Regions from separate parts of the Variovorax sp. VaC1 genome, predicted to be linked through region 1. Evidence: riboswitches for the same ligand, from Rfam matches in the RefSeq annotation. Region 1 holds a riboswitch; the other holds the start of a gene.
What was found. A riboswitch is a leader RNA that binds a small molecule or an ion and turns the genes downstream of it on or off. The one in region 1 is predicted to bind glycine.
Positions count from the first base shown of each region.

Region 2: another riboswitch for glycine. It lies ahead of ACGLHS_RS19125 (D-amino acid dehydrogenase); the one in region 1 lies ahead of ACGLHS_RS28600 (ABC transporter substrate-binding protein).

Region 1 covers NZ_JBIGLT010000008.1:142,176-149,471, forward strand. The annotation lists gene ACGLHS_RS28585 (dipeptide ABC transporter ATP-binding protein) at 1-1,352, opposite strand, end outside; gene ACGLHS_RS28590 (ABC transporter permease) at 1,356-2,303, opposite strand; gene ACGLHS_RS28595 (ABC transporter permease) at 2,324-3,265, opposite strand; gene ACGLHS_RS28600 (ABC transporter substrate-binding protein) at 3,291-4,856, opposite strand; glycine riboswitch at 5,049-5,172, opposite strand; gene ACGLHS_RS28605 (hypothetical protein) at 5,323-6,129, opposite strand; gene ACGLHS_RS28610 (ATP-binding cassette domain-containing protein) at 6,178-6,825, shown strand; gene ACGLHS_RS28615 (NADP-dependent isocitrate dehydrogenase) at 6,961-7,296, shown strand, end outside.
Region 2 covers NZ_JBIGLT010000004.1:486,922-494,217, forward strand. The annotation lists gene ACGLHS_RS19100 (glycosyltransferase family 2 protein) at 1-274, shown strand, start outside; gene rfbC (dTDP-4-dehydrorhamnose 3,5-epimerase) at 284-832, opposite strand; gene rfbA (glucose-1-phosphate thymidylyltransferase RfbA) at 829-1,725, opposite strand; gene rfbD (dTDP-4-dehydrorhamnose reductase) at 1,760-2,650, opposite strand; gene rfbB (dTDP-glucose 4,6-dehydratase) at 2,647-3,717, opposite strand; glycine riboswitch at 3,834-3,934, shown strand; glycine riboswitch at 3,939-4,056, shown strand; gene ACGLHS_RS19125 (D-amino acid dehydrogenase) at 4,148-5,455, shown strand; gene ACGLHS_RS19130 (RtcB family protein) at 5,475-6,881, opposite strand; gene ACGLHS_RS19135 (FIST C-terminal domain-containing protein) at 7,092-7,296, opposite strand, start outside.

The DNA.
Region 1 (7,296 bases):
TCGTCGGCGATCAGCACCTGCGGATCGCAGGCCAGTGCGCGCGCAATCGAGATGCGCTGGCGCTGCCCGCCCGAGAACTCGCTCGGGTAGCGGCGCAGCGCGTCGGGCGACAGCCGCACCAGCCGCATCAGTTCTTCGGCGCGCGCCCAGGCCTTGTCGTGCGGCATGCCGAAGTTGACCGGCCCTTCGACGATCGACGCGCCCACGGTCTGGCGCGGATTGAGCGAGCGGTACGGGTCCTGGAAGATCACCTGCACCGTGCGGCGAAACGGCGACAGTGCGCGCCCCCTGGCATGCGCCACCGAGCGGCCGTCGGCAAAGATGTCGCCCGAGGTCGGGTCGATCAGCCGCGCGATGCAGCGCGCCACCGTCGACTTGCCCGAGCCCGATTCGCCCACGATGCCCACGGTTTCGCCGGGCCGCACCGCCAGCGACACGTCGCGCGCCGCCGTCACCGTACGGCGCTTGCCGGGCCATGCGCCCGTGACGTAGGTCTTGCAGATGTTCACGGCGTTGAGCAGCGGGTAGGCGTCCGCGACCGGCGGGCGCTTGTGCGCGCACAGCTCGGGCACCGCATCGAGCAGCATCCGCGTGTAGGGCTCGCGCGGCGCCGTGAGCACCGCCATCTTGTCGCCCTTCTCGATCATGGCGCCCAGCTGCAGCACCACCACCTCGTCGGCGATCTCGGCCACCACGCCGAAGTCGTGCGTGATGAAGAGCACGGCCGTGCCGTTCTCGGTCTGCAGCTCGAGGATGAGCTTGAGGATCTCGGCCTGCGTCGTCACGTCGAGCGCAGTGGTCGGCTCGTCGCAGATCAGCAGCGCGGGCTTGAGGATCAGCGCCATCGCGATCACGATGCGCTGGCGCTGCCCGCCCGACAGCTGGTGCGGGTACGACGCGAAGATGCGCTCGGGCTCGGGCAGCCGCACGCGCGCCATGATCGCCAGGATCTTCTGCCGCCGCTCGGCCGCGCCCATGCGCACGTGCTGCGCCAGCATCTCGTCGATCTGCGCGCCGCAGGTCATGACGGGGTTGAGCGCGGTCATCGGCTCCTGGAACACCATGGCCATCGACGGGCCGCGCAACTGGCGCAGGCGCGAGGCCGGCGCGGCGAGCAGGTTCTCGCCCTGCAATTCGATGGCACCGCGCACCGGCACAAGGCCCGAAGGCAGCAGGCCCATCACCGCATTGGCAATGACCGACTTGCCCGAGCCCGATTCGCCGAGCAGGCAGACGATCTTGCCGGGTGGCACGTCGAAGGAAACCTTGTCGACCGCATGCGGCCGGTCGCCGCCGCGCGGCAATGCGATGGCGAGGTCGCGAACGGAAAGTACGGAGGCTTGTTGCGTCATGGCTCAGCCTCCGCGCTTGTTGAACTTCGGGTCGAGCGTGTCGCGCAGCCCGTCGCCCAGGATGTTCACGGCCAGCACCGTGAGCGCCAGGAAGATGCCCGGGAACAGCACGTTGTGCGGGTACTGGTTGAACTGCGCGCGGCCCTCCGCCATGATGTTTCCCCAGGTCGCCATGTCCGCCGGCAGGCCCACGCCGAGGAAGGACAGGATGGCCTCCACCAGGATCGCCGAGGCGCACACGTAAGTCGCCTGGATGATCAGCGGCGCAATCGCATTCGGCAGGATGTGCCGCGCAAGGATCTTCCAGGTCGGCGTGTCGAGCGCAATCGCCGCCTCGACATACGGCTCTTCGCGCACCGTCAGCACCACCGAACGCACCAGCCGCGCCACGCGCGGGATCTCGGGCACCGCGATGGCCACCACCACTGTGAGCAGCGTGCCGCCGAACAGCGCCACCAGGCTGATCGCGAACAGGATGCCGGGGATGGCCATGACGCCGTCCATCAGCCGCATGATCGCGCCGTCGATGCGCCGGAAGTAGCCGCCCAGCAGGCCCACGAGCATGCCGAACACCACGGCGAGCGCGGCCACCGCGATGCCCACCGTGAGCGACACGCGCGCGCCGTACAGCGTGCGGCTCCAGATGTCGCGCCCGAGGCTGTCGGTGCCCATCACGAACAGGTGCTCGAAGGTGTCGCCGGCCAGGCTGTTGAATTCGCCGCGCGTGCCGGGCATGAGGTTGCCGCTGCCGGGGTCGATGGCGGTCGGGTCGATGGTGCCGAGCCACGGCGCGGCCAGCGACATCAGCACGAGCAGCAGCAACACGCTGCCGCCCGCGCGCACCGACCAGTCGGCCAGGATGCGTTTGAGCAGCGAGCGCCGCTTCGGCGGTGCCAGCGCTTCGACGGCGATGTCTGGCGCTGCGGCCAGGGGAAGGGTCGAATCGGTCATGGTGTTTCCGTTCACTTCGTTCAGTAGCGGATGCGGGGGTCGAACACCAGGTAGCTCACATCGATCAGCAGATTGATGAGCACATAGATGACGGAAAAGAACAGCGTGATGCCCTGGATCAGCGGAAAGTCGCGCGACAGCACCGCATCGACCGTGAGCTGCCCGAGCCCCGGAATGGCGAACACCGTTTCGGTGACCACCACGCCGCCGATCAGGAGCGCGATGCCGATGCCGATGACCGTGACGATGGGAATGGCCGCGTTGGCGAGCGCGTGGCGCATCAGCAGCCGCGTCTCGGAGATGCCCTTGGCGCGCGCGGTGCGGATGTAGTCCTCGGTCATCGCCTCGGCCACGGCCGCGCGCGTGACACGCGCGATCAGCGCCACGTAGATGATCGACAGCGTGACCGACGGCAGGATCAGGTGCTTGATCCACAGCCAGGGCCCCTGGCTCAGCCGCTGGTAGCCCTGCACCGGCAGCCACTGCAGGTGCAGCGCGAAGATCCAGATGAGCACATAGCCGATCACGAAGGCCGGTATCGAAAAGCCCATGACCGAGAAGCCCATGAGCATGCGATCGAGCCACCCGCCGTGGCGCCATGCGGCGATCACGCCGAGCGGCACCGCGATGAGGATGGTCGCCACCAGCGTCACGGCCGCGAGCGACACCGTGGCCTCGATGCGCTGGCCGATCAGCTCCACCACCGTCTTCTTCATGAAGTACGACTCGCCCAGGTTGCCCTGCAGCAGTTGCGCACTCCAGTGAAGGAACTGCACGGGCAGCGACTGGTTGAGCCCCAGCTGCTCGCGCACGCGGGCGATGTTTTCGCTGGTGCCGCTGTCGCCCACGATGGCGGCGGCCGGGTCGCCGGGCGCGAGCCGCAGCATCAGGAACACGATGAGCGCGACGATGACGAGCACCGGCACGGTCGAGAGAATGCGGCGTGCAAGAAAGAGCAGCATGGGTGACTCCCTGATTCCAGCTGTCTCAGTTCTTCTTCAGGTTCCAGAACACGGCCACCGGCGAGCGCACCACGCCGCTCACCACGCCCTTGCGGTAGGCCGTGAGCGGCTTGTACTCGCCGATGGGCGCGTAGATGCCGGTGTCGTACACGCGCTGCTGGATGGCGGTGGCCAGTTCCTTGCGCTTGGGTTCCTCGCTGCTGGCGAGAAAGTCGGACTTGAGCTGCTCCAGTTTGTCGTCGGTGGCCCAGCCGAACCAGCCTTTTTCGCCATTGCCCGTGAGCGGCGCGAAGAACATCGGGTTCATGTTGTCGGCAATGCCCCAGCCGGTGATGAACAGGTTCCAGCCGCCATTGGCCACCGGGTCTTTCTTGGCGCGGCGCGTGACCAGCGTGGGCCAGTCCATCGACTGCATGTCGACGTTGAAGCCGGCCTGCTTGAGCAGTTGCGCCATCACCGGCGGAAACTTGTTGAGCACCGCGAAATCGGCCGGGTACATCAGCACCACGGGCTTGCCGTCGTAGCCTGCTTCCTTGAGCAGCGCCTTGGCTTTCTCGAACTGCGGCTTGCCGGTGAAGTAGCCGGTCTTGTCGGACGCGAAGGCCGAGCCGCAGGGGTAGATGGAAGCGCAGCTGTTGTACAGCTCCTTGTGCACCAGCTGGGCGCGCATCAGCGCCTCCTGGTTGATGGCCATGAAGGCGGCCTGCGCGATCTTCGGGTTGTCGAAAGGCGGGATCAGGTGGTTCAGGTGCAGCGCGAACGAGCCTTTCGACACGGGGCTGTCGAGCGTGATGGCGGGGTTGTTCTTGAGCGCGGTGTATTGCTCGGACGGCACCCACTCGATCATGTCGACCTCGCCGTTGGCCAGCGCATTGGCCTGGGTCTGCGCGTCCTTCAGGACGATCCATTCCATGCGGTCGACGTACACGTTCTTGCCGCCGGCCGTGCCGGAAGGCGCTTCGGCACGTGGCACGTATTTGGTGTTCTTCAGGTAGACGATCTTTTCGCCGGGGCGGTATTCATCCTTCTTGAAGATGTAGGGGCCGGAGCCGGTGGCGTCGTCGATCTGCTTGTCGGCCGGCGTGGCGGCCACGCGCGCGGGCATGATGAAAGGCGGGTTCGACGAAGGCTTGCTCAGTGCGTCGAGCACCATGCCGAAGGGCTCCTTGAAGACGAACCTGAAGCTGTTGGCATCGACCGCCTCGGTCTTGTCCATGGCGGCGAACATCTTCTGGCCCAGGCCGTCACGCTGCCCCCATCGCTTGAGCGAGGCGAGCACGTCGTCGGAGGTGACCGGCTTGCCGTCATGGAAGGCCAGGCCCTTGCGCAGCGTGAAGTTCCATGTTTTTCCGTCGGCGCTGGTCGTGTACTTGTCGACCATCTGCGGCAGCACCTTGCCCCGTTCGTCCACGCCGAAGAGCGTGTCGTAGACCATGTAGCCATGGTTGCGCGTGACGAAGGCGGTGGTCCAGATCGGATCGAGGATCTTCAGATCGGACTGCGGCACCAGGCGCAGCACCTTGCCCGCGTCCTGCGCGAAGCTGCTCGCGGCAGCGGCCGCGAACATCGCGCCTGCGAGGACGGTTTTCATCAGGGATTTCTTCGACAGCATGGTTCAGTTCTCCGGTTGAAAGAAAGAGGAAGGTGTGGCCGTGAAAAGGCTTCGGCCACGCGCAGGCTGTCGCCACGGCAAAGCCGTTGGCGCGGACGCGCGAGGCGCTCGGATGGAAGTCATGGACACAGGCTCCGGAAGCGAACAAGGACACGCCGCGCGTTGGCGCGGCGTGCCCCTGCTGTCCTTTGGCCTGAGAGATTCACCATGCACGCGCATCGCGCATGGCTTGCCCCTTCGGCGGCTGCCCTCGGCGCCTTGACGGCGCCGGGCAACGCTCTCCAGCGTTAGAAAAAATCCAGTCTTGGGACCTGAGCGTTCTGGGCTATCGCCTTCGGTAATGCACTAACTCGAAGCATCGAGCCGGCATTTCTCCTGGATCAATCTCTCCAAGCAGTTTGCGTGCCACTCAGGCCACCCGGGCCGGATGGCACGCCGGAAAAAACTAGTTCAGCCCGCCGCCGCAGAAGTCGGCCTTTTCGATCGTCTTGTCGGTGAAGTTGACGCTCGTGCGCTTGTCGGCACTGGGGCCGGTGTGCGCGGGCCAGTCGCTTTGCAGCCACGTATAGCGCCACACGTAGGGGTCGCCGGCCTTGGCGGGCTCGCCGTAGGCGATGCGCAGGTTGCCCCTGCTTTCGTCGTGGCAGTGCTTCGAGGTCTTGTATTCCTTCTCGGTGAAGCAGGCACGGATCATCCGCGAGCACCAGAACGGAATGCCTTCACGCACGGCCTTGGCCGGCTGCCCGGCCGGCGTGTCGAGCGGCACGAAATCGGCCGTGACGGACGACGCACCCCCGCCCGAGTAGCTCTCGGATTCGCTCTGCGTCACGGCCACGGCCCAGCGGCCTTCGGCCAGCGGATAAAGCGCCGGTGCAAGCGCGAGAGACACCTTGGGGTCGCCGCTCTGGCGGTCTTGCTGCAGCGAGAGGGCATATGCCGAGAAGTCGTGCAGGCGTTCGAGTTGCCAGGCGTTGGCGGCGGTGTTGCGCTTCACGCGCGCCATCGCCAACGGCTTTTCTGAAATGACCAGGTAGTCATCGGCCTTGCCGTCGCGCGGCTGGTGCAGCTTCAGGGCCTGGGCATCGCAGGGCTGGGGCAGCAAGGCGCACAGGTGGGCGCGCCAGTCGACATCGACGGATTCCGGCGCCTTGACCGCGAAGAAGACCTGCGCCGAGGGCGCGGCCACGGCGGCGCCCGCGAGCCCCATGGCGGCGAGCCATGCGCCGGCACCGAGGGTGAGGAGTTTTTTCATGCGCGAATGGTAGCCAGCCGCCGCCGCCCGATGGGGTAAAACCGGCGCGTGAACACGACCGCCTCTCCCCTTCCCCACCCCCTTCTCCAGATCCAGGACCTTGGCTTCGCATATCCGGGTCAACCCGTACTCGCCGCCGGCTGGAACGCCGCCATCGGCCCCGGCGTCACGCTGCTGCATGGCGACACCGGCACCGGCAAGTCGGCGCTGCTCCAGGCGATCGCGGGGGCGCTGCCCGCCACCGGCCGTCTGACGGCGGCCGGCGCGCGCCTGGACAGCGCACCCGAGGCCTATCGCCAGAACGTGTTTTTCGTCGACCCGGCGACGGAGCGCTTCAACGACGTCACGCCCCGGGAATGCACGGCCACCCTGAACAAGGGCAACCCGCATTTCAGCGAAGAAAAGTGGCAGGCGCTGGTCGAAGGCTTCGCCCTGGGCCAGCACCTGGACAAGAAGATGTTCATGCTTTCGACGGGTTCGAAGCGCAAGGTCTGGATGGCGGCCGGGCTGGCGTCGGGGCGCCCGCTGCTCCTGCTGGACGAGCCCACCGCCGGGCTCGATGCCGCCTCGATCCGCTGCCTGTGGGGCGCGCTCGCCGGCTTTGCCGGGCAGTCGGCGCAGGCCGTCATCGTCGCCAGCGCCGCGCGGATCGACACCGTCCCGCTCGCGGCCACCATCGACCTGCCGCTGCATTGACACAGGCCGCCGCGGGGTGATCCGGCCGCGAAATGCCGCCCCGCCCGCGCGCCCGGCGACAATCGGCGGTTCCGGCGGCCAGATCCCGCCTGAACTCCCTGCCACCCGACAACACTGCATTACGGAAGCAAGCGCATGAGCACGAAGCAACCCACCATCGTCTACACCCTGACCGACGAGGCGCCCCTGCTGGCGACCTACGCGTTTTTGCCCATCATCCGCGCGTTCACCAGCCCGGCCGGCATCGACGTGACCACCAGCGACATCTCGGTGGCAGCCCGCATCCTGGGCGAGTTCCCTGAATTCCTCGGCGACGGCCAGAAGGTGCCCGACAACCTGGCCGAACTGGGCAAGCTCACGCTCAAGCCCGAAGCCAACATCATCAAGCTGCCCAACATCAGCGCCTCGGTGGCCCAGCTCAAGTCGGCCATCAAGGAACTGCAGGGCAAGGGCTACAAGATTCCCGACTAT
Region 2 (7,296 bases), on a different contig from region 1:
CTCGCTGGAGCTGTTGTGTGCGATACCGCTGCTGGCGTTCGGCATCCTCTATGGTGCAGAGCATCTGCTCTCGAACCGCATCAGCGGCGGCATGGCCTCGGCCGGGACGGTGATGGCATCGGCCTTGCCGATCATCTTGGGGTTTCAGCTGCTGCTGTCGTGGCTCAACTACGACGTGTCGAGCCAGCCCACGCAGGCATTGCACCCGCAGCTGCCGCCGCTGATGGACGACGCACGGCAGCAAGGGGAGCAGCGCCCGCAAGCGCCACTCTGACCAGATCGATCAGTCGAACAGCGAGGCATTCGCCAGCAGCGAGGCCGCGGCGTCCTTGCCCGACAACTGCGGCTCGACGCCGGTCGCGGGCCATTCGATGGCCAGCTGCGGGTCGTTCCAGACAATGGCGCGCTCGTGGGCGGGCGCGTAGTAGTCGGTGGTCTTGTAGAGAAACTCCGCAGTCTCGCTCAGCACCAGGAAGCCGTGCGCAAACCCGGCAGGCACCCAGAGCTGCTTGTGGTTGTCTTCGCTCAGCTCGACACCCACCCACTGGCCAAAAGTCGGCGACGACTTGCGGATGTCGACGGCCACGTCGAACACCGCACCGCGCACCACCCGCACGAGCTTTCCCTGCGGTTGCTGGATCTGGTAGTGCAGCCCACGCAGCACGCCCTTGGCAGAGCGCGAATGGTTGTCCTGGACGAAATCGACATGCTTGCCGATCGCTTCGTCGAATGCTTTCTGATTGAAGCTCTCGAAGAAAAAGCCGCGCGCGTCGCCGAACACCTTGGGTTCGATCACGAGCACTTCGGGGATCGCGGTGGGCGTGGCCTTCATGAACGCACCTCGTCGCTCAGCAGGTGCTTCAAGTATTTGCCGTAGCCACTCTTCTCGAGCGGTGCGGCAAGCTTTTCGAGCTGCTCGGTCGAGATGAAGCCGTTGCGCCACGCGATTTCTTCGGGGCATGCGATCTTCAGGCCCTGCCGATGCTCCAGCGTGGCGATGAACTGCCCCGCTTCCAGCAGGCTGTCGTGCGTGCCGGTGTCCAGCCACGCATAGCCGCGCTGCATGATCTGCACGTTGAGCTGATCGCGGTCGAGGTACGCCTGATTGACCGCGGTGATCTCGAGCTCGCCGCGCGCGCTCGGCTTCACAGCCTTGGCGATGTCGACGACCTGGTTGTCGTAGAAGTAGAGGCCCGTGACCGCATAGCTGCTCTTTGGCTTGAGCGGCTTTTCCTCGATGCTGCTCGCCCTCCCCTTGGCATCGAAGGCCACCACGCCGTAGCGCTCGGGATCATGCACGTGGTAGGCGAACACCGTTGCACCCGAGGTCTTGGCGTCCGCATCGGCCAGCAGGTGGGCAAAGTCGTGGCCATAGAAGATGTTGTCGCCCAGTACCAGCGCACTCGGGTCATTGCCCACAAACTTGTCGCCGATGATGAATGCCTGCGCCAACCCATCCGGACTCGGCTGCACCGCGTACTGCAGGTTGATGCCCCACTGGCTGCCGTCGCCCAGCAGTTGCTGGAAGCGCGGCGTGTCCTGCGGCGTGCTGATGATCAGGATGTCGCGCATGCCGCCGAGCATCAGCGTGCTGAGCGGGTAGTAGATCATCGGCTTGTCGTACACCGGCAGCAACTGCTTGCTGAGCGCCAGCGTCGCAGGATGTAGACGGGTGCCCGAGCCACCGGCGAGGATGATGCCTTTGCGTTGCGTCGTCTTGGTCATGGATGTTCGTGTCTCTTGGCTTGCTCTGAGGATCTCAGAAGGTTTCGCGCAACATGCGAGCGACGCCGGACTGCCAGTCGGGCAGCACGAGGCCGAAGGTCGATTGCAGCTTGGAGGTGTCGAGGCGCGAGTTGTGCGGCCGCTTGGCCGGCGTCGGGAATGCGGTGGTGGGCACGGGCTCGACCGCTTCGGGGCTTGCCTTGAGTTCCACGCCTGCCGCCTTCGCCTGCTCGATCACGAAGCGCGCATAGCCGTGCCATGTGGTGATACCACCGGCCACCGCGTGATAGAGCCCGGACTTGGACGGGTCCTGCAGCGTCGCCCGAATGGCATGTGCCGTCACGTCGGCCAGCAGTTCCGCGCCCGTGGGCGCGCCGAACTGATCATCGATGACGGTCAGCTTGTCGCGCTCCTTCGCCAGCCGCAACATGGTCTTGGCAAAGTTGCCACCGCGCGCCGCATACACCCAGCTGGTGCGAAAGATCAGGTGCTTCGCACAGTGCTTGGCCACCAGTTGCTCGCCTTCAAGCTTGGTCTGGCCGTACACGCTGAGCGGCCCGGTTGCGTCGTCTTCCTTCCAGGGCTTGCTGCCACTGCCATCGAAGACGTAGTCGGTGGAGTAGTGAACCATCAGCGCGCCGATCTGCTGCGCGGCCTCGGCCACGACGCCCGGCGACGTGGCGTTCAGCTTGCGCGCGAACTCGGGCTCGCTTTCGGCCTTGTCGACGGCGGTATGCGCCGCTGCATTGACAACCACGTCAGGACGCACCTTGAGCACCGTTTCGGCCAGTTGCTCGGGACGGCTGAAGTCGGCGTTGAAATCCGTGCTGTCGAAATCAAGAGCAACCAGCTCACCCAGGGGCGCCAGGCTGCGCTGCAGCTCCCAACCGACCTGACCACCCTTGCCCAGCAGCAGCAACTTCATGCCGCAGCCTTCGTGTCGTACTGCTTCTCGACCCACTCGCGGTACGCGCCGCTTTGCACGTTGCGCACCCACTCACCGTTCGCGAGGTACCACTCGACGGTCTTGCGAATGCCGCTGTCGAAGGTTTCGGCTGGCTTCCAGCCCAACTCGGCCTCGAGCTTGCGCGCATCGATGGCATAGCGGCGATCGTGCCCCGGGCGATCGGTCACGTAGGTGATCTGCTCCTTGTATGGCTTGCCGTCGGCCTTGGGACGCAGTTCGTCGAGCAGCGCGCAAACGGTGTTGACGATCTCGATGTTGGGCTTCTCGTTCCAGCCGCCCACGTTGTAGGTCTCGCCGAGCTTGCCTGCTTCGAGCACGCGGCGGATGGCGCTGCAGTGGTCCTTCACGTAGAGCCAGTCGCGCACCTGCATGCCGTCGCCGTACACGGGCAGCGCCTTGCCGGCCAGCGCGTTGACGATCATCAGCGGGATCAGCTTCTCGGGGAAGTGGAACGGGCCGTAGTTGTTCGAGCAGTTGGTGGTCAGCACCGGCAGGCCATAGGTGTGGTGCCAGGCGCGCACGAGGTGGTCGCTGGCAGCCTTGCTGGCCGAATACGGGCTGTTGGGCTCGTACTTGTTCTCTTCGGTGAAGGCCGGGTCGGTCTTGGAGAGCGAGCCGTAGACCTCGTCGGTCGAGACGTGCAGGAAGCGGAAGGCAGCCTTCTGGTCGGCCGGCAGCGCGCTCCAGAAACCACGCACGGATTCGAGCAGGCGGAAGGTGCCGAGGACGTTGGTCTGCACGAAGTCTTCCGGGCCGTGGATCGAGCGGTCGACGTGGGACTCGGCGGCGAAGTTCACCACGGCGCGCGGCTTGTGCTCTGCCAGCAGGCGGTCGAGCAGCGCGCTGTCGCCGATGTCGCCCTGCACGAAGATGTGCTTCGGGTTGCCCTTGAGCGACGCCAACGTTTCCAGGTTGCCCGCGTAGGTCAGTTTGTCGAGGTTCACGACCGGCTCGTCGCTGTTCGCGATCCAGTCGAGTACGAAATTGGCGCCAATGAAGCCGGCGCCGCCGGTAACCAGGATCATGGAGTCCCCTGTTGTTGTGGAACGATTGCCCTTCGGCAGATCAACGGGCGATTATCCCATTGGCCAGAGGGGGCCAAGTCGCAGGTTTGGCGTCCACGCAAGCCCCGCCTACAATCGCGCCCAATGCAGGAGAGCGGGCCACCCAGGTGGCCCTACCGAAGGCGCAAACTCCCATAAACGCTCAGGTCGGTCCGAACAAGGGATCTGTACTGCACCAACTGATACAGCCGTCTGGAGAGCCACCACCCCACGAAACATGGCGGTGGTGCACCGAAGGAGCAAACCCGCTGCGGGTGCAGCAGGGTGAATCTCTCAGGTACCGAGGACAGGGGGAGCGGCAACTTGGACGGCGGCCGCCCGGTTGCTTGCTATTGAAAAAATAGCAAACCACGCCCGCCATTCAAGCGCTGCAACCTCAAAGGTACTTGAAATGCGCGTGATCGTTCTTGGCGCCGGCCTGCTCGGCGTGACTTCGGCTTACTACCTCCAGCAACTCGGCCACGAAGTGACCGTCATCGACCGGCAGGCCACGCCCGCCGCCGAAACCAGCTTCGCCAACGGCGGGCAGATCTCTGTCAGCCATGCCGAACCCTGGGCCAACCCGAGCGCACCGCTCAAGGTGCTGCAATGGCTGGGCAAGGAAGACGCGCCGCTGCTGTTCCGCATCCGCGCCGACATGCGCCAGTGGCTCTGGGGCCTGCAGTTCCTGCGCGAATGCACGCCGGCGCGCACAAAACACAACATCGAGCAGATCGTTCGCCTGGGCACCTACAGCCGCGACACGTTGCAGCAGTTACGCCGCGATACCGGCCTGAACTACGACCAGCGCACCCAGGGCATCCTGCATTTCTATACGACGCAGAAAGAATTCGACGGTGCCCTCAAGCCCGCCGAGCAGATGCGCGCCCTGGGCTGCGAACGCCTCGTGATCTCCGCCGACGAAGCCGTGAAGATCGAGCCCGCCCTCGCCCACATCCGCCCGAAGCTGGCCGGCGCCACCTATACGGCCGAAGACGAATCGGGTGACGCCAACCGCTTTGCGCGCGAACTCGTGGGCCTGGCCGCCGCGGCCGGCGTCAAGTTCCTCATGAGCCACACGGTCACCGCCCTGCGCGAAGCCGGCGGCAGCATCGACCACGTCGAAGCCACCGACGCCGAAGGCCGCTTCCAGCGCATCCGCGGCGACGCCTTCGTGCTCGCGATGGGTTCGCTGAGCCCGCTGTATGCCGCGCCGCTGGGCATCCGCCTGCCGATCTACCCGGCCAAGGGCTACTCGGTGACGCTGCCCGTGAAGGACGCCTCCAAGGCCCACCAGGTCTCGCTGACCGACGACGAATTCAAGCTCGTGTTCTCGCGCTACACCTCAGAGTCGGGCGACCGCCTGCGCATCGCCGGCACGGCCGAGCTCAACGGCTACGACCGCGACCTGAACCGCGTGCGCTGCGAAGCCATCGTGCGGCGCGTCGAAGAGCTGTTCCCCGGCGCCGGCGACACCACGCAGGCCCAGTTCTGGACCGGCCTGCGCCCCGCCACGCCGAGCAACGTGCCGTTGATCGGCAAGACCAAACTGCCGAACCTGTACCTGAACACCGGCCACGGCACGCTCGGCTGGACGCACGCCTGCGGCTCGGGCAAGTCGATCGCGCGGATCGTGAGCGGGCTGGTGCCCGAGGTCGATTTCGCGTTCACCGGCATGCCCGCACCCCAGCCGCGCATTTCGCAGCCCGCGATGGGCTGATCCGCCATCGAGCCCCAGGTCACGCCTTGAACGTGACCCAGGGCTTGAGCCGCACGGCGCAGCGGATCAGCCCCGCGCGCTCCTGTGCATCGATCACGGCGCCGATGGGCTTGTAGGCCTGCGGCGCCTCTTCGATCCGGCGCTCCTCGCGCAAGGTGACGCATTGCCAATCGGCGCTCTCGTCGCCGGGCGTTGGCCGCATCGCGCGCACCTCCTGCCGCCGCATGCGCCGCCCGGCGCCATGGCTGCACGACCACAGCCAGTCGTCATGGCCCAGCCCGGTCGCGAGATACGAGTGATCGCCCATCGAACCAGGAATCAGCGCGAGGTCCCCCTCGTGCGCCGGCGTCGCGCCCTTGCGGTGGATGTTCATGCCGTGCTCGCGCAGCACCACGTTGTGCGGCATGTCGACCACGAGCCTCGACGCGGTGGCACCGAGCAGTTCCGCAAAGTCCTTGCGCACCAGCTCGGCCAGCACAACACGGTTGGCCCACGCATAGCGTGCCGCCACGCCCATCGCCTCCAGGTACTCCTGCGCCAACGGTCCCGTCAGGCCGTACAGGCCGCTCTTCGGATGGCGCAGGCCCTTGGGCCATTCGTTGCGGGCGCGATCCATCCATCGGCCGCCGACATGAAAGCCGATGTCGCGCGAGCCGCTGTGGATCATCACGACCACCTCGCCCGCCTTCAAACCCGCACGGTAGGCCGCGTGCCGGTCCATCACCTGGTCAACCACCTGGAGCTCGACGAAATGATTGCCGCTGCCCGGCGTGCCCAGGCACGGGTCGCGGAACACTTCATGCCGCGCACCGGTGTAGGCCTCGGGCGCATGCTGGGCGCTGCCGCCGAAGCTCGCCAGGCCAATGCAAGCGTCGATCTCGGCCTGCATCCGCTCGCGGTCGCACGAAGACCACAGGCCATCGCTTCGCACAGCCTCCAGGAACGCCGATGGCCCCACGTCGAACAACGCCTTGAACGCCGTCGTGTGCACCGGCACATCGCGCCCGTTGTCGAGCAGGCTGCGCGTGAGCCGCTCGATCAGCCGCGTCTTGTGCGGCGCCACCTGGTCCAGCGTGAGGCCGGTGGTCAGCAGCCGCATGCCGCAGTTGATGTCGGTGCCCACCGCAGCGGGAATGACGAAGTCGGCGTCGGTCGCCACGACGCTGCCGACCGGCGCGACCGAGCCCGGATGAAAGTCCGGCGTCGCGCAGGCCTTGCACACGCCCTGCGCGCCGTCGGGCGAGCGCACGCTGGCAAAGGCCAGCAACTGGTTGACCGCCTTTTCTTCCAGCGGAAGGCTGGGCGGCAGGAGCACCGTGGCCTGCGAAGCCTCGTTGTGCAGGTGATAGACGCCGTCGCGGTAATCGACGGCAATGCCCGCGCGCGAAAAGGCACGCTGGAGCCTGGAGAAATGAGGGTTGCTCATGGCTGCTGTTCCATTGCGGAAACCGTGTCGGTTTCCTGCCCCGGACCACATCGCGTGGCGAGGCGAAAGAGATCGACCGCGCGCTTTTTCAGAACACGCGGTTGGCTCTTTCTTGCAGCAGCAGAGATTCAAGAAAGCGGGCGGATTTTAGCGACGCTTGCCGCCGTCCGAAACCCGCCCGTCGTTTTTTTGCCCGTCGAAGGCGCCAGGTCAGTCGGGCGCCGTAAACACCGTCAGCACACCCGTATACCCATACAGATGGTGCCGGGCGATCTCGCCCGCCGCGAAGAAGCCGACCAGCGGCACGTCGCCGAGTGCGTGGCGCACGATCTGCAACTCGGCGCCGGGTGCGCCGAAGTGCGGCCCGCCGCGCCCGGAGCAGCTCACGTACACCGCCCCCGCGATGCGTCGCGCC